DNA from 2 places in the Streptomyces sp. NBC_00414 genome. Region 1 is predicted to be linked to the other one. Evidence: riboswitches for the same ligand, from Rfam matches in the RefSeq annotation. Region 1 holds a riboswitch; the other holds the start of a gene.
What was found. Region 1 has a riboswitch for glycine ahead of gcvT (glycine cleavage system aminomethyltransferase GcvT). Riboswitches for the same ligand answer to the same signal wherever they lie in the genome.
Positions count from the first base shown of each region.

Region 2: another riboswitch for glycine. It lies ahead of gcvP (aminomethyl-transferring glycine dehydrogenase); the one in region 1 lies ahead of gcvT (glycine cleavage system aminomethyltransferase GcvT).

Region 1 is NZ_CP107935.1:3,411,331-3,427,249, forward strand. It holds gene OHS59_RS14475 (TetR family transcriptional regulator) at 1-478, shown strand, start outside; gene OHS59_RS14480 (hypothetical protein) at 762-980, shown strand; gene OHS59_RS14485 (thioesterase family protein) at 1,332-2,192, opposite strand; gene OHS59_RS14490 (trimeric intracellular cation channel family protein) at 2,266-2,928, opposite strand; gene OHS59_RS14495 (ABC transporter ATP-binding protein) at 3,001-4,260, opposite strand; gene OHS59_RS14500 (ABC transporter ATP-binding protein) at 4,284-5,381, opposite strand; gene OHS59_RS14505 (ABC transporter permease) at 5,378-6,376, opposite strand; gene OHS59_RS14510 (ABC transporter substrate-binding protein) at 6,494-8,281, opposite strand; gene OHS59_RS14515 (ABC transporter permease) at 8,343-9,356, opposite strand; gene OHS59_RS14520 (enhanced serine sensitivity protein SseB C-terminal domain-containing protein) at 9,738-10,529, opposite strand; gene OHS59_RS14525 (enhanced serine sensitivity protein SseB) at 10,796-11,581, opposite strand; gene OHS59_RS14530 (AAA family ATPase) at 11,632-12,318, opposite strand; glycine riboswitch at 12,512-12,627, shown strand; gene gcvT (glycine cleavage system aminomethyltransferase GcvT) at 12,791-13,918, shown strand; gene gcvH (glycine cleavage system protein GcvH) at 14,076-14,456, shown strand; gene glyA (serine hydroxymethyltransferase) at 14,470-15,732, shown strand; gene OHS59_RS14550 (L-serine ammonia-lyase) at 15,859-15,919, shown strand, end outside.
Region 2 is NZ_CP107935.1:8,469,082-8,485,000, reverse strand. It holds gene OHS59_RS36900 (PhzF family phenazine biosynthesis protein) at 108-926, shown strand; gene OHS59_RS36895 (CPBP family intramembrane glutamic endopeptidase) at 1,026-1,838, opposite strand; gene OHS59_RS36890 (substrate-binding and VWA domain-containing protein) at 2,035-3,804, shown strand; gene OHS59_RS36885 (glutamate--cysteine ligase) at 4,023-5,543, opposite strand; gene OHS59_RS36880 (hypothetical protein) at 6,218-6,808, shown strand; gene OHS59_RS36875 (DUF5999 family protein) at 7,221-7,424, shown strand; gene OHS59_RS36870 (helix-turn-helix transcriptional regulator) at 7,962-8,894, shown strand; gene OHS59_RS36865 (carboxylesterase/lipase family protein) at 9,107-10,591, shown strand; gene gcvP (aminomethyl-transferring glycine dehydrogenase) at 10,668-13,553, opposite strand; glycine riboswitch at 13,739-13,834, opposite strand; gene OHS59_RS36855 (PRC-barrel domain-containing protein) at 13,939-14,313, shown strand; gene OHS59_RS36850 (DNA polymerase IV) at 14,471-15,913, opposite strand.

The DNA.
Region 1 (15,919 bases):
CCCGACCGCCTTCTACCGGCACTTCCACTCGACAGCGGACCTCGGTGTCGCCCTGGTCGAGGAGGCGCTGGGCAGCCTGCACCCGATGATCTCCGGCACGGTGTCCGCGTCCGGCGACAGCGACGAACGCATAGACCGGGCCGTCGCCCTGATCGCCCGTCATGTGCGTGAGCACCCCGCGCACATCCGGTTCATCGCCCGTGAGCGCAACGGCGGGGTGCAGAAGGTCCGGGCCGCGATCGCGGAACAGATGGACCGGTTCACCGACGAGGTGAAGGCCGAGCTGGCCAAGCAGCCCGAGTCGGCCGGCTGGAGCGACGGCGATCTGCTGATGCTCGCCGGGCTGTACGTCGACCAGATGCTGATGACCGCCAGTACGTTCCTGGAGGCGGCCCCGGCGGAACAGGACCGGGTGGCGCGGGTCGCCAGGCGCCGGATGCGGCTGATCAGCATCGGCCGCCGCCACTGGCTGGGCTGACACCCGGCCCCTCCATCGACGGCCCCGCCCGCGCGAAGGGCGCGTACGACGGTCCCGTACGCGCCCTGAGTCCTGCTCCGCCCTGAGTCTTGCTCCGCTCCGAGCCTCGCCCCCAGTGAGCCCTGCGCGCCCCTAGCCCTGAGCCTGCCGGCTCTGCTGCCCCTGACCCTGCGGACCGCCGCCGGGGCCGCAGCCGCCGCCCTGGCCGCCCCCCTGTCCGCCGGGTCCGCCGCTCGGCGCACCGGACGGCATCCCGGAGGGCGCACCCGATGGAGCCTTCCCCGTGGCCGCGCCCGACGGCGCTCCCGAGGGCGCCCCGGACGGCATCCCCGACGGGGCCCCGCTCGGCCACCCAGAGGCGCCGCCGCTCGGCGCGCCCGACGGTGGCCGGCAACTCGACTGCGCCGACGTGCCGTTGCCGTCGCCCGACGAGGAGTCGCCCGAGCCGCAGGCCGTCAGCAGGAGTGGCGCGAGGGCCAGCAGGGCGACGGCGGGAACGTGACGTACACGCTTCATGAGAGCAGCTCCGTTGGGTGAAATGCATGGGATCAGTCTGAGAAACGCATGCAACCAACCGCTCATGGGCCCCGCTTGGGCCCGCGCTGTGCCCCACCTGTGGTTAGGGCAAAGGACGGCTCAACTCCCCCGCCACATCGGCCCGTACAGCTCCGTGCGAGCAACGGCCGCGCCTCGCCCACCATCCCGCACGCGGGCCGCGCGACGACCCGGTCGCCGGTCCCGTCGTCCTCGGGCGGCTCGGTGAGCAGCCGGTCGGACTTCACACCCTCAGAGTACGAAGATCAGGCCCGCCGTGGAGATCGAGCAGGGGCGGGAGACCGGCCGGGTACGGAGATCAGCCGAGCCGCACCCTGGCCAGCTGGCGGGACTGCGCGACGAGTCGGTCCGCGCTGTCCCAGACCTCGGCGTCCTCCTCCAGGAAGCCGCCCGCGAGGTTGCGGGTGGTGATGGAGACCCGCAGCGGGCCCGGCGCCGGACGGCTGCGCACGTGCACGGTCAGCTCGACGGTGGGCACCCAGCCGGTCAGGCCGAGTTCGAAGGCGGTCGGCGGCAGCGCGTCCACCGCGAGGAGCAGCGAGAGGGGGTCGGCGTCACGGCCGTCGGCGAGGCCGAACCAGGCGCGCATCTCGCCCCTGCCGGACGGCGATCCGAGGGCCCAGCCGAGCGTGCCCGGGTCGAGCTTGAGCATCAGCCGGTCGGCGATGGCGGAGCTGCCGGGGACGGGGGCGGGGCTGTCGTCGGGCCCGAAGCACTGGTCGACCGGCGGGATCGCGGGCGGCTTCGCGGTCGTACGGACGTCGTCGGGCAGGTCCGCGAGGTCCCCGTACGAGGCGAGTACGCGGATCCGCTCGACCTCGCGGCCCGCGTCGTCGTACTGGAACAGGGACGCCTGGCCGGTGGAGAGGGTGCGACCGGCGCGTACGACGTCGGTGCGCACGACCGCCGGGCCCGGGTGGGACGCGGTCAGGTAGTGCGCGGAGATCGTGAACGGGTCGGGGTGCGGCAGTGCGTCCGCGAGTGCGCGGCCCAGGACGGCGAGGAGGTAGCCGCCGTTGACGGCGTTGATGATCGTCCACCCGGCGGACAGGTCGATGTCGTAGACGCCGGGTTCGCGTCGGGTGACCGCGGTGTCGCGGTCGAACTCGCTGTCGCCGATCCTGGTCCGCAGCGCGTGCGCGGAAGCTGCTTCTGACATGCGTGAACGGTACAACAGGTAATTACTAAGCGGTAGCTTTTGCTGTTTCGATCACATGAACGCGAGCCTGGCCTCACTCCTGGACCTCGACCGCCGTCGAGCGCCGGTGCCACGCCCGGGGCGCGCGCCAGTGGTAGCGCATCGCGAGCAGCCGCAGCGCGAAGGCGGTGATGACGGCGAGCCCCGAGGTGAAGGGGCTCAGCACGTCGTAGCGGATGCACAGGACGACCATCGTGGCGCCGACGATGGCGGGCACGGCGTACAGGTCGCGGTCCCAGCGCAGCAGCGACGGCACCTCGTTGGCGAGGACGTCCCGCAGCACACCGCCACCGACGGCCGTGGCGAGGCCGAGGGTCGCGGAGGCGGTGAGGCCGAGCCCGTACTCGTACGCCTTCGTCGTGCCGGAGACGCAGAAGAGGCCGAGGCCGGCCGCGTCGAAGACGTTCACCCCGAGCTGGATCCGCTCCACCTCCGGGTGGAGGAAGAACACCAGCAGGGTGGCGAGGAACGGGGTGAGGAAGTACCCGAGGTCCGTGAAGGCCGCGGGCGGCACGGCCCCGATGATCAGGTCCCGGAACAGGCCGCCGCCCAGCGCGGTGACCTCCGCGAGGACGGCGATGCCGAAGACGTCGAAGTTCTTGCGCACGGCCAGCAGCGCGCCGGAGATCGCGAAGAAGAAGATGCCGACGAGTTCGAGGGTGTGCTGGACGGAGGGAGTGAAGAGTTGCTGGAGCACCTCTGTATTCTCACCCAGCACACAGCCCCCGCCTTACATTGCAAGGCGGGGGCTCGGTGTTACTTGTCTTACTTACTTCTCCTCGGCGGGAGTCTCCGGCGCGGTCTTCGTGACCGGAGTGTCCGTGACGGTCTTCGTGACCGGCGTCTCCGCGGCGGTGGTGTCCGCGACCTCCGCGGCCACCGCGGCCGAGGTCGCCGCGGACTCCGCGAGGACCTCGTCGGCCACCAGCTCCGCCGCCTGCTTCGCGACGGTCAGCAGCACGGTGTCCTGCGGTGCCTGGTCCTCGAAGTTCTCCGGGTGGTGGCAGGCGACCTGCTGACCGGGCTTCAGCTCCAGGAGCGGCGGCTCGGTGGTCGTGCAGATCTGCGTGGCCTTCCAGCACCGCGTGTGGAAGCGGCAGCCGCTCGGCGGTGAGATCGGCGAGGGCACGTCTCCCTGGAGCAGGATGCGCTCGCTCTTGGCCGACTTGCGCCGCGGGTCCGGGATCGGCACGGCCGACATGAGCGCCTTGGTGTACGGGTGCATCGGCGCCTTGTACAGCGAGTCGCGGTCGGCCAGCTCGACGATCTTGCCGAGGTACATCACGGCGATACGGTCCGAGACATGGCGTACGACGGACAGGTCGTGCGCGATGATCACGTACGTGAGGCCGAGCTCCTGCTGGAGGTCGTCCAGCAGGTTCACCACCTGCGCCTGGATCGACACGTCGAGCGCGGAGACCGGCTCGTCCGCCACGACCATCTTCGGGTTGAGCGCGAGCGCGCGGGCGATACCGATGCGCTGGCGCTGGCCGCCGGAGAACTCGTGCGGGTAGCGGTTGTAGTGCTCGGGGTTGAGCCCGACCACCGACAGCAGCCGCTGCACCTCCTTCTTGATGCCGCCCTCGGGCGTGACGCCCTGGAGCTTGAAGGGGGCGCTGATGATCGTGCCGATGGTGTGGCGCGGGTTCAGCGACGAGTAGGGGTCCTGGAAGATCATCTGGACGTCACGGCGCATCGGGCGCATCGCGCCGACCCCGAGGTGCGTGATGTCCTTGCCCTCGAACTCGACCTTGCCCGCGGTCGGTTCGAGGAGCCGCGTGATCAGCCGGCCCATCGTCGACTTGCCACAGCCGGACTCGCCCACGACACCCAGGGTCTCGCCGGACTTGACCTCGAAGTCGAGGCCGTCGACCGCCCGCACCGCGCCGACCTGCCGCTGGAGCAGGCCCTTGCGGATCGGGAAGTGCTTCTGCAGCCCGGTCACCTTCAGGAGCGTCTCGCCGGGAGCGGCGTCCCTGGTGAGGGTCGCACCGGCGGCCACGCCGTCGCGCTGTGCGGGGTTGGCCACTGGTTTGTCCTCTGCTTTGTCACTCACAGCTTCGGCGCAATCTCTTCGGTCCAGATCCGTTCCCGCTGCTCCTGCGTCATGTGGCAGGCGGCCCAGTGCTGACCGCCGACCTGGGCCAGCTCGGGGCGGACCGTGCGGGTGACGTTGTCCTTGGGGACGTCCGCGTACGAGCAGCGCGGGTTGAAGGCGCAGCCCGACGGAAGGTTGATCAGCGAGGGCGGGGAGCCCTTCACCGGGATCAGCCGCTCCGTCTGCTCGCGGTCGAGCCGCGGCATCGAACCCAGCAGGCCCCAGGTGTAGGGGTGCTTGGGCTCGTAGAAGACCTTCTCGGCCGGACCCCGCTCGATGCAGCGGCCTCCGTACATCACCAGGATGTCGTCGGACAGTTCGGCGACGACGCCCAGGTCGTGGGTGATGACGATGACCGCGGAGCCGAACTCCTTCTGCAGGTCCCGGATGAGGTCGAGGATCTGCGCCTGGACGGTGACGTCCAGGGCGGTCGTCGGCTCGTCCGCGATCAGCAGCTCGGGGTTGTTGACCAGCGACATCGCGATCATCGCGCGCTGGCGCATACCGCCGGAGAACTCGTGCGGGTAGCTGTCCACCCGCTTGTCCGGCTGCGGGATGCCGACGCGGTCGAGCATCTCGACGGCCCGGTTACGGGCCACCTTCTTGGTGACCTTGTGGTGGATGCGGTACGCCTCCACGATCTGCTGGCCGATCGTGTAGTACGGGTGCAGCGCCGACAGCGGGTCCTGGAAGATCATCGCCATCTCTCGGCCACGCAGCTTGCGCACGTGGTCGGGGTCGGCGGTGAGCAGTTCCGTGCCGTCCAGCCAGATCTCGCCGGAGATCTGGGCCTTGCGCTTGCCGTACTGGCCGGTCGTGTGCAGGCCCATGATGCCGAGCGAGGTCACCGACTTGCCCGAACCCGACTCGCCCACGATGCCGAGGGTCTTGCCCTTCTCCAGCGAGAAGCTGAGCCCGTCGACGGACTTGACCAGCCCGTCGTCGGTCGGGAAGTGCACCTTGAGGTCGCGGACTTCGAGGAAGGCGGAGGGCGTGTGCGAGTCCTTGACGGGCTCACCCACCGCTGCTCCGCTCTTGCTGAGTTCGGTCATGAGAGCCTCACTCGGGGGTCGATCACGGCGTACAGCAAGTCGACCAGCAGGTTCGCGATGATCACCGCGAGCGAGGTGATCAGCGTGACGCCCAGGATGACGGGCAGGTCCTTGTCGCTGATCGCCTTGAGGACGGCCTGGCCGAGGCCGGGAAGGCTGAAGGTGGTCTCGGTGAGGATCGCGCCACCGATCAGCGCACCGAGGTCCATGCCGAGCATGGTGAGGATCGGCGTCATGGTGGAACGCATCGCGTGCTTTCCGATAACGACGGGTTCGGTCAGGCCCTTGGCGCGGGCCGTCCGGATGTAGTCCTCGCCCAGGACCTCCATCATGGTGGCTCTGGTGATGCGGGCGTACATCGCGGCGTACAGGAAGGCCAGCGTGATCCAGGGGAGGATCATGCCGCCGAACCAGCCGGTGAAGCTCTCTTCGAGGGGGACGTAGCTGCCGTCGATCCAGCCCAGTCCGTAGCTGAAGATCGCCAGCGACAGCATGCCGGTGAAGTAGATGGGGAGCGAGACGCCACCGAGGGCGATGATCATCGCGCCACGGTCCCAGAAGGAACCGCGCTTGAGCGCCGAGAGCACACCCGCGGCCACACCGAAGATGAGCCACAGGAAGGCGGCACCGAGCGCGAGACCCAGGGTCACCGGGAAGCGGTCGGTGAGCACCGGCCAGATGGCCTGCTCGCTGCGGAAGGAGTAGCCGAAGCAGGGCGCCGCGCACTGCGTGACGTCGCCGCCACCCGAGTACGTGCGGCCTACGAAGATGCCTTTGAAGAACTCCCAGACCTGGGCGAAGATCGGATCTGCCAGACCGAGCTTCTGCCGCACGGCCTCGATGGCCGCAGGGTCCGCCTGCTTGCCGACGAACATCGTGGCCGGGTCCACGCCCGCCCAGCGGGGGACGAGGAAGAAGATGCAGAAGACCACCAGAATGATGATCACCAGCATCACTGCGGCGGCGAAAAGCCGCCTGATGAGGTATGCGAGCACTGCTCTCGGCCCGGCGGCGGGGCCGCGGGCCACCGGAGGTCGTCCGGTGGCCCGCGGGTCACGCCGCGCCGGCCTTCACCTGCCTTTCGTGCCGTATGGCGGGTGCGCCGGTCGGTGTTACTTCTTCAGGCCGAGGTTGACGAAGTCGTACTGACCGCTGTAGCCGTCGGTCGTGTAGACGTTCGCCAGTCGGTTGGAGCGCCAGTTGATGAACTTCTCGAAGACGAAGGGCAGGTAGTAACCGCCCTCCATGACCTTGTGGTTGATCTCCGTGGAGATCTCGGCCTTCTTCGTGCTGTCGAGCTCCTTGGTGTAGCTGTCAAAGAGTCCGTCGATCGTCTTGTCCTTGATCAGGGCGAAGTTGTTGTTGCCGCTCTCAAGGATGTAGTCGCCGCTCCACAGGGGCAGGCCGTAACCCTGGACGCTGGGGAAGTCCGGGCCCCAGCCCATGATGATGATGCCGTAGCCCTTCTTCTTCACGTTCGAGGGGCTACCGATGATGCCGGTGGTCTGGGCACCGTCGAACTGCTCGATGTCGACGGTGATGCCGACCTTCTTCAGCGACGCCTGGAGGGACTCGGCCGTGGCCACCTCGACCGGCTTGTTGTTACGCACCGCGATGGTGGTCTTGAAGCCGTTCGGCTTGCCGCAGGCCTTGAGCTCTTCCTTGGCCTTGGCGACGTTGCCGTTCTTGTTCGTCGTCGCCGACTCGTACGGGTCGTACTTCTGACCCTCGGAGCCCGGGACCGACGGCGGCAGCATGTTGGTACCGATGTCACCACCGGCGACCGGGCCGCCACGAGCGGTCTGGAGCGACTCGTGGTCGGCACCGTAGATCACGGCCTTGCGGCAGTGCTCGTTGTCGAACGGCTTGACGCTCTGCGGGAAGACCGCGTAGCGGATGTAGCCGGAGACCGGGTTGTCCAGGTTGGCCTTGTGCTGCTTCAGGGCGGTGGTGCGGCCCTGCGGGGAGAGACCGGTCTGGCCGATGTCAAGGTCGAAGTCGCCCTTGATCAGGCGCTGGTCCATGTCATTGGCGTTGGTGAAGAAGTCGACCGTGATCTTGTCCGGGTACGCCTTGCGGATCGGGTCCGAGGACTCTTTCCACTCGGTGTTGCGGACGAGCACGATGCCCTTGCTCGGCGTGTACGACTGGAACTTGTACGGGCCGGACGAGAAGGGCTTCAGGCCGTACTTGGACTTGGTGTCCTTGTCCTGGCGGACCGGGGACGCCGAGGTCAGCGCGAGCATCTCCTCGAAGTCCGAGTTCGCCTCGGGCAGCTTGAAGATGATCGTCTTGTCGTCGGGCGTCTCGATCGCCTTCAGGCCGAGCTTGTCCGCGGACTTGTCCTTGTACGGGCCCTTGTACTCCTTCTTCGGGTCCAGGACCTGCTGAAGGTAGATCGGACCGCCGGAGAGCACGTCCTGCGCCCACGCGCGCTCGATGCCGTACTTGACGTCCTTCGAGGTGATGGGCTTGCCATCCTCCCAGGTCGACCCGGCACGCAGCGTGTACGTGTAGGTCTTGCCGTCGTCCGAGACCTTCGCGGTGTCCTCGGCGAGGTCCGGCGTGACCTTGGCACCGTCGGCGCCCGGCTTGGTCGCGTTGGTGACCAGCTGGCGGCTGTAGTACCGGGAGAAGTTCCACATGAAGCCGTAGTAACCGCGGGTGGTGTCCCACGAGTCGGCATCCTGGGCGCCCGCGAACTTCAGCGTGCCGCCCTTCTTGGCGAGGGAGGCCTGGGCGACCTTGTTGTTCGCGGCGTCGAAGCCGGCCGCGCCGGTCTTCGAACCGCCCCCGTCGTCGTTGCCGCCGCCGCACGCCGCCGTGGACAGCAGTGCAGCGACCACGGCTGCGGCGGCCACGGCCTGCTTGCGCCGCCCTGTGGTGCGTTGGGTACTCACTCGGATCCTCCGATATGTAGCGGCCCGTCGACAGATGACGAGCCCTTGGGGGTACGGCAGTTCAGCGGGAACCCTTCGGGTCGAGCGCGTCACGCACGCCGTCGCCGAAGAGGTTGAAGGAGAGCACCGTGATGAAGATCGCCACACCCGGGATCACCATGTACATGGGATCCGACTCGTAGTAGTCGATCGCGGCGGAGAGCATCTGTCCCCACGACGCGGTGGGCGGCTTGACGCCCACGCCCAGGAAGCTGAGCGCCGCCTCGGTGAGGATGTTGGTCGGGATCATCATCGTCGTGTACACGATGATCGGAGCGACCAGGTTGGGCAGCAGCTCCTTGAACAGGATGTAGAACCGTCCGGCTCCGAGGCTGCGCGCGGCTTCGACGTACTCGCGTTCACGCAGCGAGAGCGTCTGGCCGCGCACCACACGGCCGACGTACGGCCAGCCGAAGAAGCCGATCACCAGGATCATCACGAACAGGCGCACGCCCGTGCCGGTCAGGCCCAGCATCTCGTTGGGCATGACCGAGACCAGCGCGATGATGAAGAGCAGCTGCGGGAAGGCCAGCAGGCCGTCCATCACGCGGCTGACGGCCGCGTCGACCCAGCCGCCGAAGTAGCCGGCGAGTACGCCGAGGATCGTGCCGAGCACCACGGCGACCAGGGCCGACAGGAAGCCGACCAGCAGGGAGATCCGGGCTCCGTAGACGATCCGGGCGAAGATGTCGCGGCCGCTGACGGGTTCGACACCGAAGAGGTGGTCCCCGCTGATGCCGCCGAAGGACCCGGTGGGGGTCGAGAAGAGCGGGTCGATCAGGTCCTCGTGGTGAGTCTCGGGGTCCTGTCCGACCAGGTTGGCGATCACTGGCGCGAACAGCGCGATCAGGATCAGCACGAGCACGACCATGCCGCCCGCCAGGGCCAGCTTGTCGCGCTTCAGGCGCTCCCAGGCGATGCGGCCGAGGGAACGCCCTTGTACCGCCTTCGCCTCGGCGGAGCCGGCAATGAGCGCCGCCTCGTCGGCCGCGCTCGGTGCGGCTTCGGCCGTCGGCTCGTGCAATGGTGCCGTCATCTGGCAGGGACCCCTCTCAACCGGCGGTAGCCGGCCCACGCTTGCCGCGGTAGCGGCGTGATCAGTCCTTCGTACATACAGAAGGTTTAAACCCCCTGGACCGGGAGTCTTCAACGCCTCGGTGATCTGAAGCCAGACTTGAAGGCGAATGGATGCGCAACCGTGATGCCGTCAGGAGGGTTCCGTTATCCGAACGCCGGGTAACGGGGGTCGGACACATGACACTTGGGGCGAAAGGGGCCCCGCAGCTCATTTACCCGCGTAGATCGGGACATTCCGCCCAGCGGCGGTACGGGTGTGAGAGCGGATGCTCCACTGGGTGGACTCCACCTGACGGACTGCGGCCACCCGGAGGGATGGACGCCGTCCGTCCAGATCATCTCAGTACGTGCCGGGGAACCCGTAACCGCCCGCCGCCGGCGCCTGGACGGGAGCCGCGTGCGCCTCCCGGTCGTAGAACGGCCGCGCGTTGGCGCGCAGCCACAGGGCCACCGGGTCGTACTCGTCCGACATCGCGACGGTCGACACCGGCAGACCGTCCGGCACCGCCCCGATCGACTGCTGCATCATCGCCCGCACCGAGTCCACGGCCGGTGGACTGGTGTCGTACACATCGAGCCCGATGGCGAGATACGGGGCTCCGAGCGCGGGCTGCACCCAGGCGCGGCGCAGCGAGCGGACGGCGGCGGTCCGGTGCGCGTTCTGCGTGAGCAGGGCGTAGAACTGCGGGATCTCGATGCCCGGCTCGGACAGCCGCAGCGGACCCGCGGGCTGCCGCTCCAGACCGGTGGCGATGCGCCGCAGGTCGAGCCAGGGGATGCCGACGCCGCCGCCCGGCGCGTGCGGATTCAGCCAGAGGCCGTAGTGGTCGGGGTAGAGGGTGCGGGCCACGTCGAGCCCGTCGACCACCTCGTACGAACGGTTCCAGCCGCTGGCCGAGAGCTCCTGGGCGGAGGTCACACAGGGCGCGTAGCCGAAGCCGTCGACCTCCATGTTCCCGTACTGGGCGTCGGGCGAGCCCGACTGGCCGTGCCAGAGCAGCATCCACACCTGACCGGACGGCGGGGTCGCGAGAGCGCGAAGGAGCGCCTCGTAGGCGTCGTAACGCCCGGGCGTCACTTGGCGCAGCATGTGCTCGACCTGCCCGGCCGCGGCCGTGCCCGACGCGCTCACCTTCTACCGCCCCTTCGCGACATCACTGACATACGGTTCCAATTCGACGAGGTGCCATGTTCACTTGAACATCGCACCACCCCGACCGAGCCATGAAACCAGCTTAAGCGGCGATCCCGACAGCACCGTTGCGCTCCGCCGGGTTTGGTGTTCTGAGCTCGGGACCGTGTGTGATGCGTCGTGCGCGGGTTGTGTGTGGCCGGCCGCGCCCCGCGGCGGAGCCGCACATCGAAACAGCCCCGCGCCCCTTTCGGGACGCGCCCACCTCAGAAAGCGTGGGTGTAGAAGGGCCGCACCCGGGCGCGGAGCCAGTCGCCCACCGGGTCCTGGGCCACGTCCAGGAAGACCAGGCTCACCGGGTGGGGCAGCGGGACCCGGCCGAGGGCGCGGCCCAGGGCGTCCAGCGGGAGCGTGCGCGCGTTCTCGTCCCAGTGGGTCGCCTCCACGCCGACGAACATCACCGTGTCGCCGCCCTCGATGCTCGCCAGACAGCGCCGGGCGCTCGCCACCACGCCGGTCGCGTCGAACTCCGCCGAGGCCGCGGCCAGGAAGTCCACCGGGTCGTCCTGCCAGTCGGGCTGGAACAGCCGGACCCGGCCGCCGCTCGCGGGCCCGTCCAGCTCGGTCCGGCCGGCCCGGCACAGCTCGGCGACGGCGAGCGGGGGAACCGGCATCCCCACCGTGCCGTCCGGGTTCAGCGCGATCCCGACCTGGGGCGGCAGACCGCGCGCGAACTCCACGGCGGGCGCCACGGTGTACGCCATGCGGTCGCCGACGACCTGGCGGAACTGCTGCTCCGAGGTGAAGACCGGCACGTACGCCTGCCCGCCCAGCTCGATCGTGGGCAGGTCGAGCGGGCCGCTGTGCGGGCCGCCCCCCTCGGGCAGCGGCACCCAGATGAAGCCGCGTCCGAGGGTCTCCACGACCCGGGCCCCCGTCGAGGGCGACGGAGGGAGTCCCAGGGACGCGGCGAGCACCTCCTCCAACTCGTTGCCGGGCCAACCCATGTGGGGGTGCGCCTGTGCCGGAATGTCCTGTGCCTGGAAGTCCATCTCCACCGCCTGCTCCAACCGCCGTGTGCGGTTGACGAGGTTAGTCGCCGTCAGTCGCCGAAATCGATGCGCCGCAGCACGTCCGCCGCGGCACGGTCGACGAGCACCGCGGAACCGCAGCCCTCCGGGAGGTCGCCCTTCTCCACGGACCGCAGCAGCCGGGCGACCGCGCCGCGGTGCCGGGCGAACGCGTACCGCGAGACGCCCCGGCCGCGCTCGCGCTGGCCGTCGAGCGCCGTCCCGGGATCGACGTCCAGCAGGAGCAGGTGCAGGGTGCCCCCGCGGCGCCGGGCGTCCCGGGCGAGCCAGCTGCGCACCCAGGCCTGCGTACCGCAGTCGTGCACGACGACGCCCTCCCCGGAGCGCAGGGCCCGGCGCAGGCCCGCGTAGTGCGCGGCGCGGACGAGGGGCCGGTAGACCGCGTACGGCAGGAAACGGGCGAGGCGCTCGTCCCAGCGGTCGCGGGTGTCCTGCGAGTCGATGCGGCGGCCGGTGACCGCCCGGCGCATCAGGGTCGACTTGCCGCTGCCCGGCAGGCCCGTGACCACCACCAGGTCGGCCCCTCCGAAGCGCAGACCGTGCGGGCTGTGTCCCGAGCGGGCCCGCAGATCGCGGACGACGGGCGTCACCATCGGGTCGCACGCCTCCCTGGCCGGTGCGGGTGGCTGCTTGGGCAGCGCGATGCCCGTGCCGGTCGCGTACGCCGTGGTCCTGTTCACCCTGATCGTCCTCCCCATGGGGTCGGCAGACCCATCTCCGTCGAGTGTAAAGAGAAGGTAATGCGCTGGTCCCCCCGTTTCTGTTCTTGTCCTGCCACAGCCCCGTCACAGATCACTGTGAACACCCCTGACCCCCGTCCGGTCACTGCTCGGCCCCCTCCCGGAGCCGGGGGCGTGCAATGATGTGCCCGCCAACTGCATACCGGCCGCTTGAATCCGCGCGGGAGAGTTCCGGGTACATGTACACGCAGGTGTACGAGTGCCCGGGCGCCGAAGGAGCAAGTCCCTCCCTTGAATCTCTCAGGCCCCCGTTACCGCGCGGACGAGGCACATCTGAAAAGCGGGCCGCCCCCTGACAGCCAGGGCGTCGGCCCCACCCAAGGTGCAAGTCAGTGACCCCCGTATTCACCGGTGGACACGGCGAACCTCTCAGGTTCCGATGACAGATGGGGAGGAACGACCTCGCCGTCATGCCTTGGGAGCCCCGCCGATGAGCAGCAACACCCCCGTTGAACCGCGCCGTACCGCGCTCGATGCCCTGCATCGCTCGCTGGGCGCGACGATGACCGACTTCGCCGGCTGGGACATGCCGCTGCGCTACGGATCCGAGCGCGACGAGCACCTCGCCGTCCGCACCCGGGCCGGTCTCTTCGATCTCTCGCACATGGGGGAGATCACGGTGAGCGGCCCGCAGGCCGCCGCGCTGCTGGACTTCGCGCTGGTCGGCAACATCGGGGGCGTGAAGACCGGCCGCGCCCGCTACACCATGATCTGCCGGGCCGACGGGGGCATCCTCGACGACCTGATCGTCTACCGCCTCGCCGACAGCGAGTACATGGTCGTGGCGAACGCCTCCAACGCCCAGGTGGTCCTGGACGCCGTCACCGAGCGCGCCGAGGGCTTCGACGCCGAGGTGCGCGACGACCGGGACGCGTACGCCCTGCTGGCCGTACAGGGGCCCGAGTCCTCCGGCATCCTGAAGTCCCTCACCGACGCCGACCTGGACGGCCTGAAGTACTACGCGGGCCTGCCCGGCACGGTCGCCGGCGTCCCCGCCCTGATCGCGCGCACCGGCTACACCGGCGAGGACGGCTTCGAGCTGTTCGTGGCCCCGGCCGACGCCGAGAAGCTGTGGCAGGCGCTGACCGACGCCGGAACCGCGGCCGGACTCGCCCCCTGTGGGCTCTCCTGCCGGGACACCCTGCGCCTGGAGGCGGGCATGCCGCTGTACGGGCACGAGCTGAGCACCTCGCTCACGCCGTTCGACGCCGGGCTCGGCCGGGTCGTGAAGTTCGAGAAGGAGGGCGACTTCGTGGGACGCGAGGCGCTCTCCGCGGCCGCCGCGCGTGCCCTGGAGAATCCCCCGCGGGTGCTCGTCGGCCTGGTCGCCGAGGGCCGCCGGGTCCCGCGCGCCGGGTACCCCGTGGTCGCCAACGGCAAGGTCGTCGGCGAGGTCACCTCCGGCGCGCCCTCGCCGACGCTCGGCAAGCCGATCGCGATGGCCTACGTCGACGCCGCGCACTCCGCGCCCGGCACCACCGGTGTCGGCGTGGACATCCGGGGCAGTCACGAGCCGTACGAGGTCGTGGCTCTGCCGTTCTACAAGCGTCAGAAGTAACACTGTCCGCACGCGTCAGAAGCATCATCGGTACCGGTCCGCGAGCACCGGACGTGAACCATGGTCCGCGACCGACACAAGTGACTCTGGGCACATCCACCCAGCTCACCAGCGTTCCCCCGCATCAGCACTCCCCGCGTACAGGAGAATTCAGGCCATGAGCAACCCCCAAGAGCTGCGCTACAGCAAGGAGCACGAGTGGCTGTCGGGCGCCGAGGACGGCGTCTCGACGGTCGGCATCACGGAGCACGCGGCCAACGCGCTCGGTGACGTGGTGTACGTCCAGCTCCCGGAGGTCGGTGCCGCGGTGACCGCGGGCGAGACCTGCGGCGAGCTGGAGTCGACCAAGTCGGTGAGCGACCTGTACTCGCCCGTCTCCGGTGAGATCACCGAGATCAACCAGGACGTCGTGGACGACCCCGCGCTGGTGAACACCGCTCCCTTCGAGGGCGGCTGGCTCTTCAAGGTACGGGTGGCGGACGAGCCGAAGGACCTGCTCTCCGCCGCCGAGTACACCGAATTCTCCGGCTCCGAATAAGGACTCCGCACCGATGTCGCTTCTGAACACGCCCCTGCACGAACTCGACCCGGACGTCGCCGCCGCCCTCGACGCCGAGCTGCACCGTCAGCAGTCCACCCTCGAGATGATCGCCTCGGAGAACTTCGCCCCGGTCGCGGTCATGGAGGCCCAGGGCTCGGTCCTCACCAACAAGTACGCCGAGGGCTACCCCGGCCGCCGCTACTACGGCGGCTGTGAGCACGTCGACGTCGCCGAGCAGATCGCCATCGACCGCGTCAAGGAGCTGTTCGGCGCCGAGTACGCCAACGTGCAGCCGCACTCGGGCGCCTCCGCCAACCAGGCCGCGCTCTTCGCGCTGGCCCAGCCCGGCGACACCATCCTCGGTCTGGACCTCGCCCACGGCGGCCACCTGACCCACGGGATGCGGCTGAACTTCTCCGGCAAGCAGTTCAATGTGGTCGCTTACCACGTGGACGACGCCGGCCTGGTCGACATGGCCGAGGTCGAGCGGCTCGCCAAGGAGCACCGCCCCAAGGTGATCATCGCGGGCTGGTCGGCGTACCCCCGGCAGCTGGACTTCGCCGAGTTCCGCCGGATCGCGGACGAGGTCGAGGCCTATCTGTGGGTCGACATGGCGCACTTCGCGGGCCTGGTCGCGGCGGGTCTCCACCCCAACCCGGTGGAGCACGCGGACGTGGTCACCTCCACCACGCACAAGACACTCGGCGGGCCCCGCGGCGGGATCATCCTCGCCAGGAAGGCCTTCGCGAAGAAGCTGAACTCGTCCGTCTTCCCGGGCTTCCAGGGCGGCCCCCTGGAGCACATGATCGCGGCCAAGGCCGTCTCCTTCAAGGTCGCCGCCACGGAGGAGTTCAAGGAGCGCCAGCAGCGCACGATCGAGGGCGCGCGGATCCTCGCCGAGCGGCTGACGGCGGCCGACGCCCGCGAGGCCGGGGTGAACGTGCTCTCCGGCGGCACGGACGTGCACCTGATCCTGGTCGACCTGCGCGAGTCCGAGCTGGACGGGCAGCAGGCCGAGGACCGGCTCCACGAGGTCGGCATCACGGTCAACCGCAACGCCGTCCCGAACGACCCCCGGCCGCCGATGGTGACGTCGGGCCTGCGGATCGGCACGCCCGCCCTCGCCACCCGCGGCTTCACGGCCGAGGACTTCACCGAGGTCGCGGACGTCATCGCCGAGACCCTCAAGCCGGTCTTCGACGCGGCGGCGCTCAAGGCCCGCGTGACCGCCCTGGCCGAAAAGCACCCGCTGTACCCCGGTCTGGGCAAGTAGTCCCGTTTCGCGGGGTACCGCGCACACTGGAAGGTGCGCGGTACCCCGTCAGACGCGTGCCGCACCCGGGCCACACCCCGCCCCACCCCTGCCGTACCCCGCTTCACCCCGCTTTGAGGAGTTCCCGTGGCCATCTCGGTCTTCGACCTGTTCTCGATCGGCATAGGCCCGTCCAGCTCCCACACGG
Region 2 (15,919 bases), 5.1 Mb from region 1:
CTCATCTCCCCGGGCCACCCCGACCGTCCGGGCCGCCCCGCCGTCCGGGCCACCCACCCCGAATTGGCCTTGGCCCCCTTGCGCGATCAGCGCCTACCGTCTGGCCCATGCGGATCCGTATCGTCGACGCCTTCACCGACCGCCCCTTCGCCGGCAACCCGGCCGGGGTCCTCCTCCTCGACTCCTCGACGTCCTTCCCGGACGACACCTGGCTGCAGGACGTGGCCCTGGAGGTCAATCACGCCGAAACGGCGTTCGCCCACCCCCTGCCGGAGGGAGGCGAGGCCGACTGGGCGCTTCGCTGGTTCACCCCCGCCGCCGAGGTCGCGATGTGCGGCCACGCGACCCTCGCCACCGCGCACGTGCTGGCCACCACCGGGGCCGTACAGGGCCCCGTGCGGTTCGCGACGCGGAGCGGCGTGCTCATCGCGACCCCGGGGGACGACGGCTCCATCACGCTGGACTTCCCGACCGCCCCGCTCACCGCGGTCGAGATCCCGCAGGGTGTCGCCGAGGCTCTGGGTGCCGAGCCCCTCAGTACCCATGACACCGGCCCGAACATCGGTGACCTGCTCGTCGAACTCGCCGACGAGAAGACCGTCCTGGGCCTGACCCCCGACATCGCGTCCCTGGGCCGCCACTCCGAGCGCGGCATCATCGCCACGGCCCGGGCCGAAGACCCGTCCCGGGGTTACGACTTCGTCTCCCGCTGCTTCTTCCCGAACATCGGCATCGACGAGGACCCGGTCACCGGCAGCGCCCACACGGCCCTCGCGCCGTTCTGGTCCGAGCGCCTCGGCCGAACCGGACTGACCGGCCTGCAGGCATCGGCCCGCTCCGGTCGGGTCCGCACGGAGCTCCGCGGAGACCGCACGCTGCTCTCGGGCCGCGCGGTCACCGTGATCGAGGGCGACCTCCTCGTGTGAGCGGCGCCCATCGACCGTAGCCGGGGCGAGACGGGACAAGACGAAGGGGCGTACGGCTCACCCGTACGCCCCTTCGTGTGCCCCGCGCATCCCCGCCGCTCACGCGGTCGGCAGCCACCCGACCTTCCCCGCCAGCAGCGCGTATCCCACGAACGCGCCGATGTCGAGGAGCGAGTGGGCGACCACCAGCGGCCCGATCCGGCCCCACCGGCGGTAGAGACAGACGAAGACCACGCCCATCACCATGTTGCCGATGAACCCGCCGATGCCCTGGTAGAGGTGGTACGAGCCGCGCAGCACCGAGCTGGCCACCAGGGCGGTGACCGGCGTCCAGCCCAGCTGGCCGAGGCGTCGCAGCAGATACCCGACGACGATGACCTCTTCCAGAATCGAGTTCTGGAGCGCGGAGAGGATCAGCACCGGGTACTTCCACCACACCTCGGGCAGCGCCTCCGGCACCACGGTGAGGTTGAACCCGAGTCCGCGCGCCGCCAGGTAGAAGGCGATGCCGGAGCTGCCGATGACCGCGGCGACCCCGGCGCCACGGGCGAGGTCGAACCAGGGCCGCGTACGGTCGAATCCGAGCGTGCGCAGCCCCTTGCCCTCCCGGAGCAGGAAGTGCGCGACGAGGAGGACCGGCACCAGCGAGGACGCGATACCGAACAGCTGCCATGCCAGATCGAGCCATGGACGGCCCGGGGCCGCCGAGGCGTTGAGCGTGGCCGCCTGGTCCTTCAGACCTCCCGGCCTGGTGACCGAGCCGACAAAGCTGATCAGCGCCGAGACCCCGCTCGCCCCGAGCGAGACGCCCAGTACGAGGAGCGTCTCGTCGCGGAGAATCCGCCGCCGCTCGGGCCGTCCCTCGGGATCCCCGGGAAAAGAATCAGCCACCGGCCCCTGCCCCACCTGCACTCATGCCTCCAGTTGCGTAATCCCGCCTCAAGCCCATCTTCGCCCCGCTAGGGTCTCGAAAGAAGTTGCGAAGATCGTGCGTGACAGGCCGTCGAGGGACGGACGCCATGTGGGGTGCACTCCCCTTGTGCCATACCATTCGGCCATTTCACCGCTTCAACGGCTCCGGGCTCGATCAGGGAGGGGCACCACCGCCATGGGACGTCACAGCTTGCCCGACGGGTTGCGCAGGAACGGCACCGGCCCCCGGTCACGCACACGGCACCGCAATGTGGCGCTCGCGACCGCCCTGGTCACCATCCTCGCCGGGGGCACCGTCGCCGCGATCGACGGCGGCCTGCTCTCCTTCGGTTCGTCCTGCTGGGACAGCGCCGTACGGCTGAGGATCGCCGCCGCTCCCGGCATCGCGCCCGCACTCAGGGACGCGGCCGAATACGCCCGCGACAACGACGTCACGTCCGACGGCAGCTGCCTCGACATCAGTGTGACCGCCCGGGACACCTTCAAGGTCGCGGACGCCCTCCGGTCGAAGCGGAAGAGCGAGGCCGACTTCGAGGTGTGGGTACCGGACTCCGGCGTGTGGGTGGACAGGGTCGTGGCGGACGACCAGTCGATACCGGTGACACCGGCGGGCAATGTCGCCTCCTCACCCATCGGCGTCGCCATGGTCTCGACGGCCGCGAAGTCACTCGGCTGGCCCGAGAAGACGTACTCCTGGACCGAGCTGGCCGGCGTCACCATGTCGAGCGACCGCCTGAAACTGGGCGCGGGTGACCCCTCGCGCAGCGCCACGGGTCTGCTCGCACTGACCCAGCTGGCCCAGACTGCGGGCAGGTCGAAGGGCGGCGACACCCTGGCGGCGGCCACCGCCAAGGCCCTCTCGCAGCGCACCTCGGACAGCGACAGCCAGGTTCTGGACACCCTGCCGCGCGACCTCTCCGGCACCGAGCAGGGCAACCCGAAGCGCAACCAGGCGCTGATCCTCTCCGAACAGGCGGCGTTCGCGTACAACGCGTCGGCGGACAGCGGCGACGACCTCGACCTCTTCTATCCGAAGGACGGCGCGCCCCGGCTCGACCATCCGTTCGCGCTGGTCGACGAACCCACACTGACGACGGACGAGAGCCGGGCCGCGCTGCGGTTCATGACCCTGCTCGGTGAGCCCGACGGACGCAGAATCCTGGAGAAGCACGGCTTCCGTACGGATGAGGACGAGATCCCGGCCGCGATGGTGGCCGGAGCCGGTGGGCGCGCCCCGCAGCCGTACAAGGAGGTGCCCGAGAGGCCGGCCTCGGACAAGGAGATCGAGGAGGCCCTCGGCATGTGGACGATCACGGTGCAGAGTGCCCGTATCACCACGGTCGTCGACGCCTCCTCGTCCATGTCGGACCCGGTGCCGGGCACCAGCGAGTCCCGTATGGACGTGACCAAGGCGGCACTGCTCCAGGCCCTGGCGACGTTCACCCCGGAGGACGAGATCGGGCTGTGGAAGTTCTCCAGGAAGCTCGACGGCAAGCGCGACTACCGCGTCCTCGTCCCGACCGACCGGCTCGGCGACCAGGTCGGCGGCAGTACGCAGCGGGACCGGCTGTCGGCCGCCTTCAGCGACCTCAAGCCGGTCAAGGACGGCGCGACCGGCCTGTACGACACCACGCTGGCCGCGTACAAGGCTGCCGCCGCCTCCTACCGGAAGGGCAAGTTCAACGCGCTGGTCCTGCTGACCGACGGCGTGAACCAGGACCCCGGGAGCATCTCGCGCGACGGTCTGATCGCCGAACTCCGCAGGATCGCCGACCCGGAGCGGCCCGTCCCCCTGATCGCGATCGCCGTGGGGCCCAAGGCCGACAAGAACGAGCTGAACAAGATCGCGGAGGCGACCGGCGGCTCGGGACACCTGGTCACCGACCCGTCCCAGATCCACTCGGTGATCCTGAAGGCCGTCGTGAAGGCGGGCAACACGGGCTGATCCGCCCTCACTTCGACCGACCGGCCCGCGCTCCGGCCACTCCGGCGACCTCCGGCCGACCGACACCCCGGCGGACCGGTCACCTCCGGTCACTCCGGCGGACCGGCCCCCCATCGCTCCGGGGTGACCAGCCGCGTCCGATCACCCCGGCGGACCGGCCGGCTTCCGTCACCCCGGCCGGCCGGCCTCCGTCGCTCCACCGGGCCGGCCGGTTCCCGTCACCCCAGCGGAACCGCCGGCTCCCGCAGCCCGACCGGCCAGGTGTGCACCGGCTCGCCGAGGTGCATCAGCTCGCTGTACCGCTTCGTCGTGGCGGCCAGCGCGGCATCCCGTCCCATGCCGCTCTCCAGAGCCTTGTGGAACGTACGGGACTGCCAGGAGGCCCCGTTGACTCCCCGCTTGCACCGCTCCTCGATCACACCGAGATAGAGGTCCCGGTCGGCCGGCTCGATGCCCCAGGCGTCCAGCCCCGCCGCCGCGAGGGGCAGCAGTTCGTCGAGCACCAGCTGCACCCCGGGCACACGCGTGACCCCGCCGTACCTGCCGTGCCGCGGCCACTCCAGCTGCGCGTCGATGCCGTACCGGCAGGCCTGGTCGAAGTTGGCGGCCGCGGCCTCGAAGGGCAGCCGGGTCCAGACCGGCCGCGCCTCCGCGGCCAGGGCGCGCACGAGCCCGTAGTAGAAGACCGTGTTGGCGACGACGTCGATCACGGTGGGGCCCGCGGGCAGCACGCGGTTCTCGACCCGCAGGTGCGGGACGCCGTCGGCGACGTCGTACACCGGGCGGTTCCACCGGTAGACGGTGCCGTTGTGGAGCACGAGTTCGGCGAGGCTCGGGATGCCGCCCTCGTCGAGGACGCGCATCGGATCCTCCTCGTCGCGCAGCGGCAACAGGGGAGGGAAGAACCGCAGGTTCTCCTCGAAGAGGTCGTACGCCGAGGAGATCCACCGCTCGCCGAACCAGGTGCGCGGCCGGACCCCCTGCGCCTGGAGCTCGGGCGGACGGGTGTCGGTGGACTGCTGGAACAGCGGGGGCCGGGACTCGCGCCACAGCTCACGGCCGAAGAGGAACGGCGAGTTGGCGCCCACGACGATCTGCGCCGCGGCCGCGAGCTGCGCGGCGTTCCACACGTCGGCGAACCGGTCGGGGGTGACCTGAAGATGCAACTGCACAGATGTGCAGGCCGCTTCGGGCGCGATGGACGCCGAGGTGCATTTGAGCCGCTCCACGCCCTCGATGTCCAGCGTGAAGTCCTCGCCGCGGGCCGCCACGATCTGGTCGTTGAGCAGCGTGTAGCGGTCCACGTCCGAAAGGTTCGCGGAGACCAGGTCGTCACGGGCGAGCGTCGGCAGAATACCGATCATCACAATTCCGGCATCGACCTCGTTCGCCTTCCGGTGCGCGTACGCGAGGGAGGTGCGCAGCTCCTCGGCGAGCCGGTCGAATACCCGGCCTTCGAGCCGGTGGGGAGCAATGTTGACTTCCAGATTGAACATGGCGAGTTCTGTTTGGAAATCGCGGCTCGCGATGCGCTCAAGTACTTGCGCATTCATCATGCGCGGCATGCCGTCGGGGCCTGCGAGATTCAGCTCGATCTCCAGACCCATGAGATTCCTGGGGCGGTCGAACCGCTCCTCCGCCAGCAACCGCGCCAGTCCCTCCAGGCACTGCTGCAGCTTCTCTCGGTACCGTCGGCGGTCGGACAGACCGATCGTCCCCGCCACGACCTTCTCCCCCATCGAAGCTTCCCTCCTCGACTGGGCCGCCCGAAGAACCGGCCGCTGGTGTCCCGGGTCACGGGGGATGATGCCCAGGCAATGTGATCGATAACGCCCCGGACCCACCCCCCGGGCACTACTCTGAACTCAGCTTTCTCCGGGCACATTCACTAGGCATGAGGCGCCACATTTTTCTTGACGGTCGACTCTGTCGTGAAAAACGTCGACGAGAACCGGCCGTCCACTTCGGAAGAGTATTCCGAGGTCATCGACGGGTACCCGCCGAGAACCAGGACCAAACACACGTAACGACGACCTAATTGCCTCTTGCACTTAATGTGCGGAGCGGCTAGTTGAAACACGGCCTGAACACGTGTCGTATAAACTCCGCGAACGAGGCAGAGAGTTGGCGCTCGCGGTCGCAGGGCCTGTCGTCGAGGTGACGGCATTTACCCGAAGGGCGGCCCGTGCGGCGTCCTGTGCGTGCGATCGCAAAGTTGCCGGAAGGATCTTGTAGCGAAGCGAGGCTACCGGAGCCCTCCGGCATCTCGGCGAGCACGCGTGCCGGACACCGCGCGGCAGGCATCACTTCGGCGACAGGCCCTATGCCCCCGCCCCTTTGACCCCGAGAGCTGACAGCGCCGTCCGCCCCCGCCCCTGCGCCACCATGCCTGTCGAATGAGAGGCGACCCACCATGCCGCTGCACGTCCCTCCGGCTCCCGCGCCGGCATTGCGCTCCGTCCTCACGGCCCTCGGTTCCCCGACCGCGGTCCGCGAAGCCCGTACCCCGTCCCTCCGTGACACCCAGGGACCCCTCACCCCCGAACTCCCGCTGCCCGTCCACGTACTGGACCAGATCACCCCGGTGGGCACCTCGGCCACCCGGCTCGCCGGATGGCGTTTCCTCATCCGATGCCACGAACGTGCCGTAGCGGCCGCGGAGACCCGGCTGACCCCCGACGGCTGGGCCTTCTCCCACTTCTTCGAGGGCCCGTACGTCACCGCGACCGAGCGTGCCCTGCGCCAGGCCGAGACGATGCCGGGGTCGTACCAGCCGCGTCTGCTCTCGGTACCCGGTCTCTACATGCTCACACTCTGGCTGCACGGCGACTCCGACGCCGACGGCACGCAGGGTCACCTCGCCGCCACCGACCTGCTGGTGCCACTGGCACCCGCCCCGCCCGGAATCGCCGCCCACCGCCCGCACCGCGTGGCCGAACTGCTGCCTGTCCTCACCCACCGGCTGACACCAGCGACCACTCCGCTGCTCGGCTCACCCGCCTGAGCACACCCGCGCTCCCGTGCCCCGCGGCCGACATTCCGGCCGCGGGGCACCTCGCTGTGTGCGGCGACCCGACGGGGCGGGCACCCGAACATCCCGGAAGGACACGGGGAGAACGTTGCGTGGAGTGACACGTGCAGAACGCAGCGCACTCCCGGCCCATCCGGACTAGCCCCATCCGACCATTCCGAACCACCCAAAGGGACAACCCAGTTGAGATGAACCGTCCGCACGGGTGATGCGTCATCAACCTGTGAGGAGTGCTGACGTCAAATCCCTGCGGATTGACGCTTGTAGGGCAACACTGGGTTCCGGACCATCTGACAATCGGGGGGCGGCCATGAACACCAGTTCGAGCCGCAGAACAGACAACACATCGAACACCGACCTCACACCGAAGCGAAAGATCCCATCAATGTGCCAGCACCAGCGACCGTGCCCGACAGCCGACTCCGCCGACCGGGAGGCAGCGCTCCTCGTGGCGCACCACCCGGAGCAGGGATGGAGCCTGCTGTGCAACGGCGTCCTGCTCTTCGAGGACACCGGTGAGCTCTTGCCGGACGGCCGGATCATCGCACCGCACCGGCCATTGGCCCTGGACGTCATGACCGCGGCCTGAGCGGCACGGCGCAGTACGGGCGGCGGGGCAGGCCGCCCGGCAGAAGAGAGACCGAAGAACAAGAGGGGCCGGCCCGGGAACCACTCCCGGAACCGGCCCCGACGCACGTCCACACCACTACTCCCCGTAACAACCCCACTCCCCTCAGCCCTCACCTCAGGCCCCCGCCCCCCTCGCCTTGAAGCACACGAGTCCCGACGCGACCTCCCTCAGGTACGCGGGAACGGCGCAACCCCCCTCAGGGGCGCGGGGAACGGCGCAATCTTTTGCTCTTGGGAGCGCGGGGAACGGCGCAATCTCTTGCTTTTAGGGGCGCGGGGAACGGCGCGACGAGCCCCACCGCCGCCAGATCACCACACGCAATACATCCAGCCGGATCACACCGCAAGGCCTCACCGTCGCCCCGCTGAACCGGGTCCGGACAGGACGCTGCAACCCCCTCGGCCACGGGCCAGACTCAAACTGCGGAGCGGGCACCACCGACATCGGGGCCTGGTGACCGCCAGTTGTTGACCCTCGTCAAGGAGCCGGAGTTCAATGCGCGAGCCCGCAGAGCCGCACGGAACGACGACACCAACTCCCGTGCCGGCCCCCACGTACCCGCCCGGCAAGGCGCGACCGAACGAGAACACAATGCCGTTGGACCACGGCGAACTGGGCCGATTCCTGCGTGCCAGGCGCGAGGCACTACGCCCGGCGGACGTCGGACTGTTCCCCGGACCACGCAGACGCGCCCCAGGGCTGAGACGTTCGGAAGTGGCGCTGCTGGCCAACATCTCCGTCGACTACTACGAACGGCTTGAGCAGAGCCGTGGGACGCACCCTTCACAGCCGATCCTGGCCGGGCTGGCCCGCGCGCTGCGGCTGTCGGCCGACGGACGGGACTACCTGTACCGCCTCGCCGGCTTCGAACCTCCGGCGGACCCCGCGGCGGACCGGTACGTGGAGCCGGGAATGATGTTCCTGCTCGACTCGCTCACGGCTGTACCCGCCCACGTGGTGGACGACCTCACCACCATCGTCGCGCAGAACCGTCTCAGCGCCACTCTGTTCGGCCCCTGGGCCCAGCGCACCGGCAGGCAGGCGAACGCGACTTGGCGATGGTTCACCGAACCGGACTCCCGGGCACAGGATTTCCTCGAAGAGGACGAGGCGACGGGTCAGGGATACGTCGCCAGTCTGCGTGCGGCGGCCGCCGCACGCAGACACGACAGCACGGTCACCCGGCTCATCACCGACCTGACGGCCAGGAGCCCTGAGTTCGCGTCGTACTGGGAAAAGATGGAGGTCGAGCCCAACAGATCGACGGCCAAGACCTTCCGGCACCCCGAACTCGGCCGTCTCGACCTGACCTGCGAGATCGTCCTGAGCGCGACGGCCGGCCACAGTCTGATCATTCTGCGACCCCAGCCCGGTACGGATACAGCGGACCGCCTGGCACGCCTCGCCACCCGGCCGGACGACAACTGAACGTCTGCCACGCGCAGTCCCGAACAGCCGGTACGACGTCGTCGCCGGCCCCTCTCCTCTCCCCTCGCCCCAACCCCCCATCAGGCATGAGCCGAACAGGCCACCGAAGCCTGCGCACTTCCGCGCGCCGCCCCAGCAGACCGCAAGCCCTCACACCGCGTACCTCAGCCCCCGGCCCCCAGCCAGCCAGCCAGCCAGCAAGAAGGAACCCCATGCCCACCGTCACCACCCCGCACGGCACCCTGCTCGGAGAACTCACCGGCGGTATCACCGCGTTCAAAGGCATCCCCTACGCCGCGGCCCCCTCCGGCCCGAACCGCTTCAGGCCGCCGCAGCCCGTCGAGAGCTGGCAGGGCATCCGCGACGCCCGCGCCTACGGGCCCACCGCGCCGAAGGGCCCGTACCCCGCCCCGCTCGACGAGATCATCCCCGAGGTGGATCTCCCCGGCGAGGACTGCCTCAACCTCAACGTCTGGACCCCCGACACGGCCGGGCATCGGCCGGTCCTGGTGTGGCTGCACGGCGGTGCCTTCACCAACGGCTCCGGGTCGGTCCCCCTCTACGACGGCAGCCGCTTCGCCCGCGACGGCGTCGTCTGCGTCACCATCAACTACCGCCTCGGCGCCGACGGTTTCCTCGCGATCGACGACGGCGACACCGCCAACCTCGGTCTGCTCGACCAGCTCGCCGCTCTGCACTGGGTGCGGGAGAACATCGCCGTGTTCGGCGGCGACCCCGCCAACGTCACCGTCTTCGGCGAGTCCGCCGGTGCCATGAGCATCGGTGCCCTGCTCGCCTCACCCCGGTCCGCCGGCCTCTTCCGCCGCGCCGCGCTGCAGAGCGGCGCCGCACACCACGCCATCAGCCCGGCCACCGCCAGACTTGTCGGGCACGGCCTGGCCGGGCTGCTCGGCGTCCCCCCGACCCGCCGCGCCATCGCCGACGTTCCGGCGGAGCGGCTCGTGCGGGGCGTGGAAGAACTGCGCGCCACCATCGCGGCCAACCCGGATCCGGTCCTGTGGGGCGAGATCGCGCAGAACATGATGCCCTTCGAACCGGTCGTCGACGGAGCCCTGCTCCCCGTAGCCCCCATCGAGGCCATCTCCTCCGGCGCCGGCGCCGATGTGGACATCCTGATCGGCACCAACAGCGACGAGTTCCGGCTCTTCCTCGTCCCCACCGGCGTACTCGACCACATAGGCGAGCCCCACCTGCGGGCCGCCGCCGCCGGTTACGGCCTGGACCCCGACGAGGCCACAGCGGCCTACCGCGCGGAGCGCCCGGACGCCTCTCCCGGTGAGCTGTTCGCCGCCCTGGTCACCGACTGGTTCTACCGCCTGCCCGCCATTCGTCTCGCGGAGCAGCGCTCCGGCGGGGCGGGCTCCACGTTCGTGTACGAGTTCGGCTGGCGGCCGCCGACCTTCGACGGCCGCCTCGGCGCCTGCCACACCCTCGAAATGCCCTTCGTCTTCGACCGTCTCGACGATCCGGCCATGAAGCCGCTGCTCGGCACCGAGCCGCCTCAGCACCTCGCGGACGCCATGCACAGCGCCTGGGTCTCCTTCGCGACCCACGGCGACCCCGGCTGGCCCGCGTACGACTCCGAGGACCGCACCACCATGCGCTTCGACACGGTCTCGAAGCCGCTCACCGACCCACGCCCGCGGCAGCGCACCCTGTGGGACGGACACAGGTGACGCCGTGCGGGGCAGGTCATGCCCCGCGGCGCACCCGGGTGCGGAAGTACCCGGGTGCGCCACTACGGCCTTCCCGCTAGTCCTCGTACGCGTCCAGCGGCGGGCAGGAACAGACCAGGTTCCGGTCGCCGTACGCCTGGTCGATCCGCCGCACCGGCGGCCAGTACTTGTCGGCGGCCGAGACCCCGGCCGGGAACACGGCCTCCTCGCGGCTGTAGGCGTGCTCCCACTCGCCGCCGAGCGCGGCAGCGGTGTGCGGCGCGTTGCGCAGCGGGTTGTCGTCCGCCGCCCACTCGCCCGAGCCGACCTTCTCGATCTCCGCGCGAATGGCGATCATCGCGTCGCAGAACCGGTCGAGTTCCGTGAGGTCCTCGCTCTCGGTGGGCTCGATCATCAGCGTGCCGGCCACCGGGAACGACATGGTCGGCGCGTGGAACCCGTAGTCGATGAACCGCTTGGCGACGTCGTCGACGCTCACACCGGTCGCCTTGGTCAGCGGCCGCAGGTCGATGATGCACTCGTGCGCCACCAGCCCGCCGGGACCGGTGTACAGGACCGGGTAGTGCGGCTCCAGACGCTTGGCCACGTAGTTGGCGCTGAGCACCGCGACCTGCGTGGCCCGCTTGAGGCCCTCCCCGCCCATGAGACGGACGTACGCCCACGAGATGGGCAGGATGCCCGCGGAACCCCAGGGCGCCGCGGAGACCGGGCCCACGCCCGTCTCCGGGCCCGCGGCGGGCTGCAGCGGGTGGTTCGGCAGGTGCGGCGCCAGGTGCTCGCGCACGCCGACCGGGCCGACGCCGGGGCCGCCGCCGCCGTGCGGGATGCAGAAGGTCTTGTGCAGGTTGAGGTGCGAGACGTCGCCGCCGAAGTGACCGGGCTTGGCGAGGCCGACCAGCGCGTTGAGGTTGGCGCCGTCGACGTAGACCTGACCGCCCGCCTCGTGCACCTGCGCGCAGATGTCGGCGACGTGCTCCTCGAACACGCCGTGCGTCGAGGGGTACGTGATCATCAGCACGGACAGCTCGTCACGGTACTGCTCGATCTTGGCACGCAGATCCTCGACGTCGATCTCGCCGTCGTCCGCGGTCTTGACGACGACGACCTTCATCCCTGCCATCACGGCACTAGCGGCGTTCGTGCCGTGCGCGGAGGACGGGATGAGACAGACGGTGCGCTGCTCGTCGCCGTTGGCCCGGTGGTAGCCGCGGACGGCCAGCAGACCGGCCAGCTCACCCTGCGAACCGGCGTTGGGCTGCAACGACACCTTGTCGTAGCCCGTGACCTCGGCGAGCCGCTCCTCCAGCTCACGGATGAGCGTCAGGTAGCCCTGCGCCTGCTCGGCGGGCGCGAAGGGGTGCAGCTGCCCGAACTCGGGCCAGGTGACCGGCTCCATCTCGGTGGTCGCGTTGAGCTTCATGGTGCACGAGCCGAGCGGGATCATGCCCCGGTCGAGCGCGTAGTCACGGTCGGCGAGGCGGCGCAGGTAGCGCAGCATCGCCGTCTCCGAGCGGTACTGGTGGAAGACCGGGTGCGCGAGGTACTCGTCGGTGCGCAGCAGCGGCTCCGGCAGCGTGTCCTGCGCGGTCCCGTCCAGTGCCGTCACATCGCCGTCGACTCCGAACGCCGACCAGACGACGCCCAGCTGGGCCCGCGTGGTCGTCTCGTCGCAGGAGAGGGACAGGTGGTCCGCGTCGACGAGGTGGAGGTTGACCCCGCCCTGGCGGGCGGCGGCGAGCGTCTCGGCGGCCCGGCCCGGCACCCGCACGGTGAGGGTGTCGAAGTACGCCTCGTGGACGACCTCGACACCGCCCGCCCTCAGACCCGCGGCGAGGATCGTGGCGTAGCGGTGGGTGCGCTGAGCGATGCCCTTCAGTCCCTCGGGGCCGTGGTAGACGGCGTACATCCCGGCCATCACGGCGAGCAGCACCTGAGCCGTGCAGATGTTGCTGGTCGCCTTCTCGCGGCGGATGTGCTGCTCCCGCGTCTGCAGGGCGAGGCGGTACGCCTTGTTGCCGTCCACGTCGACCGAGACGCCGACGAGCCGGCCGGGCAGGCTGCGCGCGAACTTCTCGCGCACCGCCATGTATCCGGCGTGCGGCCCGCCGAAGCCCATCGGCACACCGAAGCGCTGGGTCGTACCGACGGCGATGTCGGCGCCCAGCTCACCGGGCGAGGTGAGGAGCGTCAGGGCGAGCAGGTCGGCGGCGACGGTGACGACCGCGCCCAGCTCGTGCGCCCGGTCGACGACGGGCTTGAGGTCCCGCACGGCACCGGAGGCGCCGGGGTACTGGAGGAGTACGCCGTTGATCTCGCGCTCGGCCAGCTCGGCGGGGATGCCGTCGCTCAGGTCGGCGACGACGACCTCGACGCCGGTGGGCTCGGCACGGGTCTGGATCACGGCGATGGTCTGCGGCATGGTGTCCGCGTCGATGAGGAAGAGGCCCTTCTTGTTCTTCCCCATGCGCCGCGACAGCGCCATGGCCTCGGCGGCGGCCGTGCCCTCGTCGAGCAGCGAGGCGCCGGAGGTCGGCAGTCCGGTCAGGTCGGCGACCACGGTCTGGAAGTTCAGCAGGGCTTCCAGCCGCCCCTGCGAGATCTCGGGCTGATAGGGCGTGTACGCCGTGTACCAGGCCGGGCTCTCCATGACGTTGCGCAGAATGACGGGCGGCGTGAACGTCCCGTAGTAACCGAGCCCGATCATGGAGTCCAGCACCTGGTTGCGATCCGCCAGGGAGCGCAGCTCGGCCAGCACCTCGGCCTCGGTACGCGCACCCGGCAGTTCCAGCGCGTCGGCGTTCTTGATCACATCCGGCACCGCGGTGGCCGTCAGCTCGTCGAGCGAGCCGTACCCCACCTGCGCGAGCATCTTGGCGCGGGCCGCGGAGTCGGGCCCGATGTGACGCTGCTCGAAGGGGATTCCCTGTTCGAGCTCGGAGAGCGGAATACGTTGGGCGGTCATTACGGAGGCCTCCTGGTCTGACGACCTTCGAGGGGCACCACGATGTGGGTGCCCGAACGGCCTCCCCCTCTGTCATCTCAACCTGAGAGCTTCACCGGCTCGCCGTGAAGGCGCGCCGGCTTTCACCGTCGGTGAGAGCGGAGGCCCGTCGAACACTCGAACACCGCTCTGCTTTCCAGAGTGACCTCGTCCATGCGGTACGTGTGCCTGAGAGATTCCGGGGAGGATTTGCTCCTTCGGCGCCTCCGATGAAGCCTGGAGGACTCTCCCGCACGGGGTCAGCAGCCGTCGCCCAGCCTACCAGCGGGGTTCCCTCAAGTGGCCGCCCTCCTCAAAGTGCTCTTTCGTAGTGCTTACGGATGAGTTGCGAGCAGCTGGAGGGACCGTGCAGACCGACATCGATCCGCGCAACCTGATAGGCCGCAAGGCGTTCGACCGCAACGGCACGAAGATCGGCACCGTCGACGAGGTCTACCTCGACGACGCGACCGGTGCGCCGGAGTGGGCGGCCATACGCACCGGCCTGTTCAGCCGGGACGCCTTCGTCCCCCTGGAGCCCAGCAAGGTGGTCGACGACTCCCTGCACATCCCCTTCGAACGCTCCCTGATCAAGGACGCCCCCGACTTCGGAGTGGGCCGCCACCTCTCCCCCGAACAAGAACTGCAGCTCTACCACCACTACGGCCTGGACCTGGCCCCACCACCCCCCTTCCCGGACCACGACTTCGGCCACCTGGCAACCACAGAAGACCCCACCTGACACCCGCCCCACCTGGGGCCGCGGCCCTTTGGGGACGCGGCGATCGGCGCAATCCTCTCGCCCTCCAGGGGCGCGGGGAACGGCGCAATCTTTTAGGGGCGCGGGGAACTGCGCAACCAGCCACAACGGCCCCGCACCCACAAACGCACCCCCACCCCTACCCCTCCGCATCCATCGCCGAAGGCACCCGCGCAACCAGAGGCAACGGCTCAGCCACCTCCAACCCAGGATCATCGATACGAAACGTCTTCACCCGCCCCGGCAAGGAATCCGGCGTCTCGAACCGCACGGTGACCCTCCCCAGCCCACTCCCCTGCACCCACCCATGCCCGAACTCGGCATGCCGAACATCGTGCCCCGCCCGCCACTGCCGCTCCGCCGCAGGCTCCGGCACCTCGGGCACCCGCCCCGCCGCCGGCCCGACCGCCTCCCCAGCAACCTCCTCGACCGCCTCCGCCCCACCCCGCTCCGCCCCCTCGTCGACAACGACAGCGGCATCCTCAGCAGCCCGCTCCAGGGCCTGCTGCGCCTGGGCCTGCGCGAACAGATCCTCCTGCGTGTAGTCGGCAAGCCCCGAAACCCCGACCCCCAACAACCGCACACCCCCCGTGGTGTCCACCGCCTCCAGCAGCCGCGCGGCAGCCTCCCGCACCACCGAGGGGTCGTCCGTGGGCCCCCGCAACGTCTCCGACCGCGTCAGCGTCGAGAAGTCGTACCGCCGCACCTTCAGCACGATGGTCCGCCCCGACAGATGCGCCCCCCGCAACCGCTGGACACACCGGTCCGCAAGCCGCTGCACCTCCATCCGCACCCGCACCCGGTCATGGATGTCCACGTCGTACGTGTCCTCGACGGACACCGACTTGGTGTCCCGCTCGGCCACCACGGGCCGCTCGTCGCGGGCCAGCGCCATGGCGTACAGGGCGAGGCCGTGGGCCTTCCCCAGCAGCCGTACGAGCTCGTCCTCGCCCGCCTCGGCGATCTCCCCGACCGTGCTGATCCCGCCCCGCCGCAGATGGTCCCCCGTGGCGGGCCCCACGCCCGGCAGGATGCGCACCGACATGGGCGCGAGCAGGGCCCGCTCGGTGCCCGGCTCTATCAGCACGAGCCCGTCGGGCTTGGCCTGCTCGGAGGCGATCTTCGCGAGCATCTTGCAGGCCGCGAGACCCACGGATCCGGTGAGCCCCGTGACGGCCCGGATGTCGGCGCGCAGCTTCCTCCCGGCCAGCAGCGCGGACCGCTCGTCCCAGGCCGTCTCCCCGGCCTCCAGATCCACGAACGCCTCGTCCAGGCTCAGCGGCTCCACCAGCGGCGACAGCTCCCGCAGGAGCCCCATCACCTGCTCGCTGATCTGCCGGTAGAGCCCGAAGCGCGGTACGAGGTAGGCGGCGTTCGGTGCCAGGCGGCGGGCCTGCGCCATGGGCATCGCCGAATGCACCCCGAAGACCCGCGCCTCGTACGAACAGGTGGAGACCACGCCCCGCGGTCCGAGGCCCCCCACGATGACCGCCTTACCGCGCAGGCTCGGCTTGGACGCCTGCTCCGCCGAGGCGAAGAAGGCATCCATGTCGAGATGCAGGATCGTGGGCGCGGTTCTCACATGTCC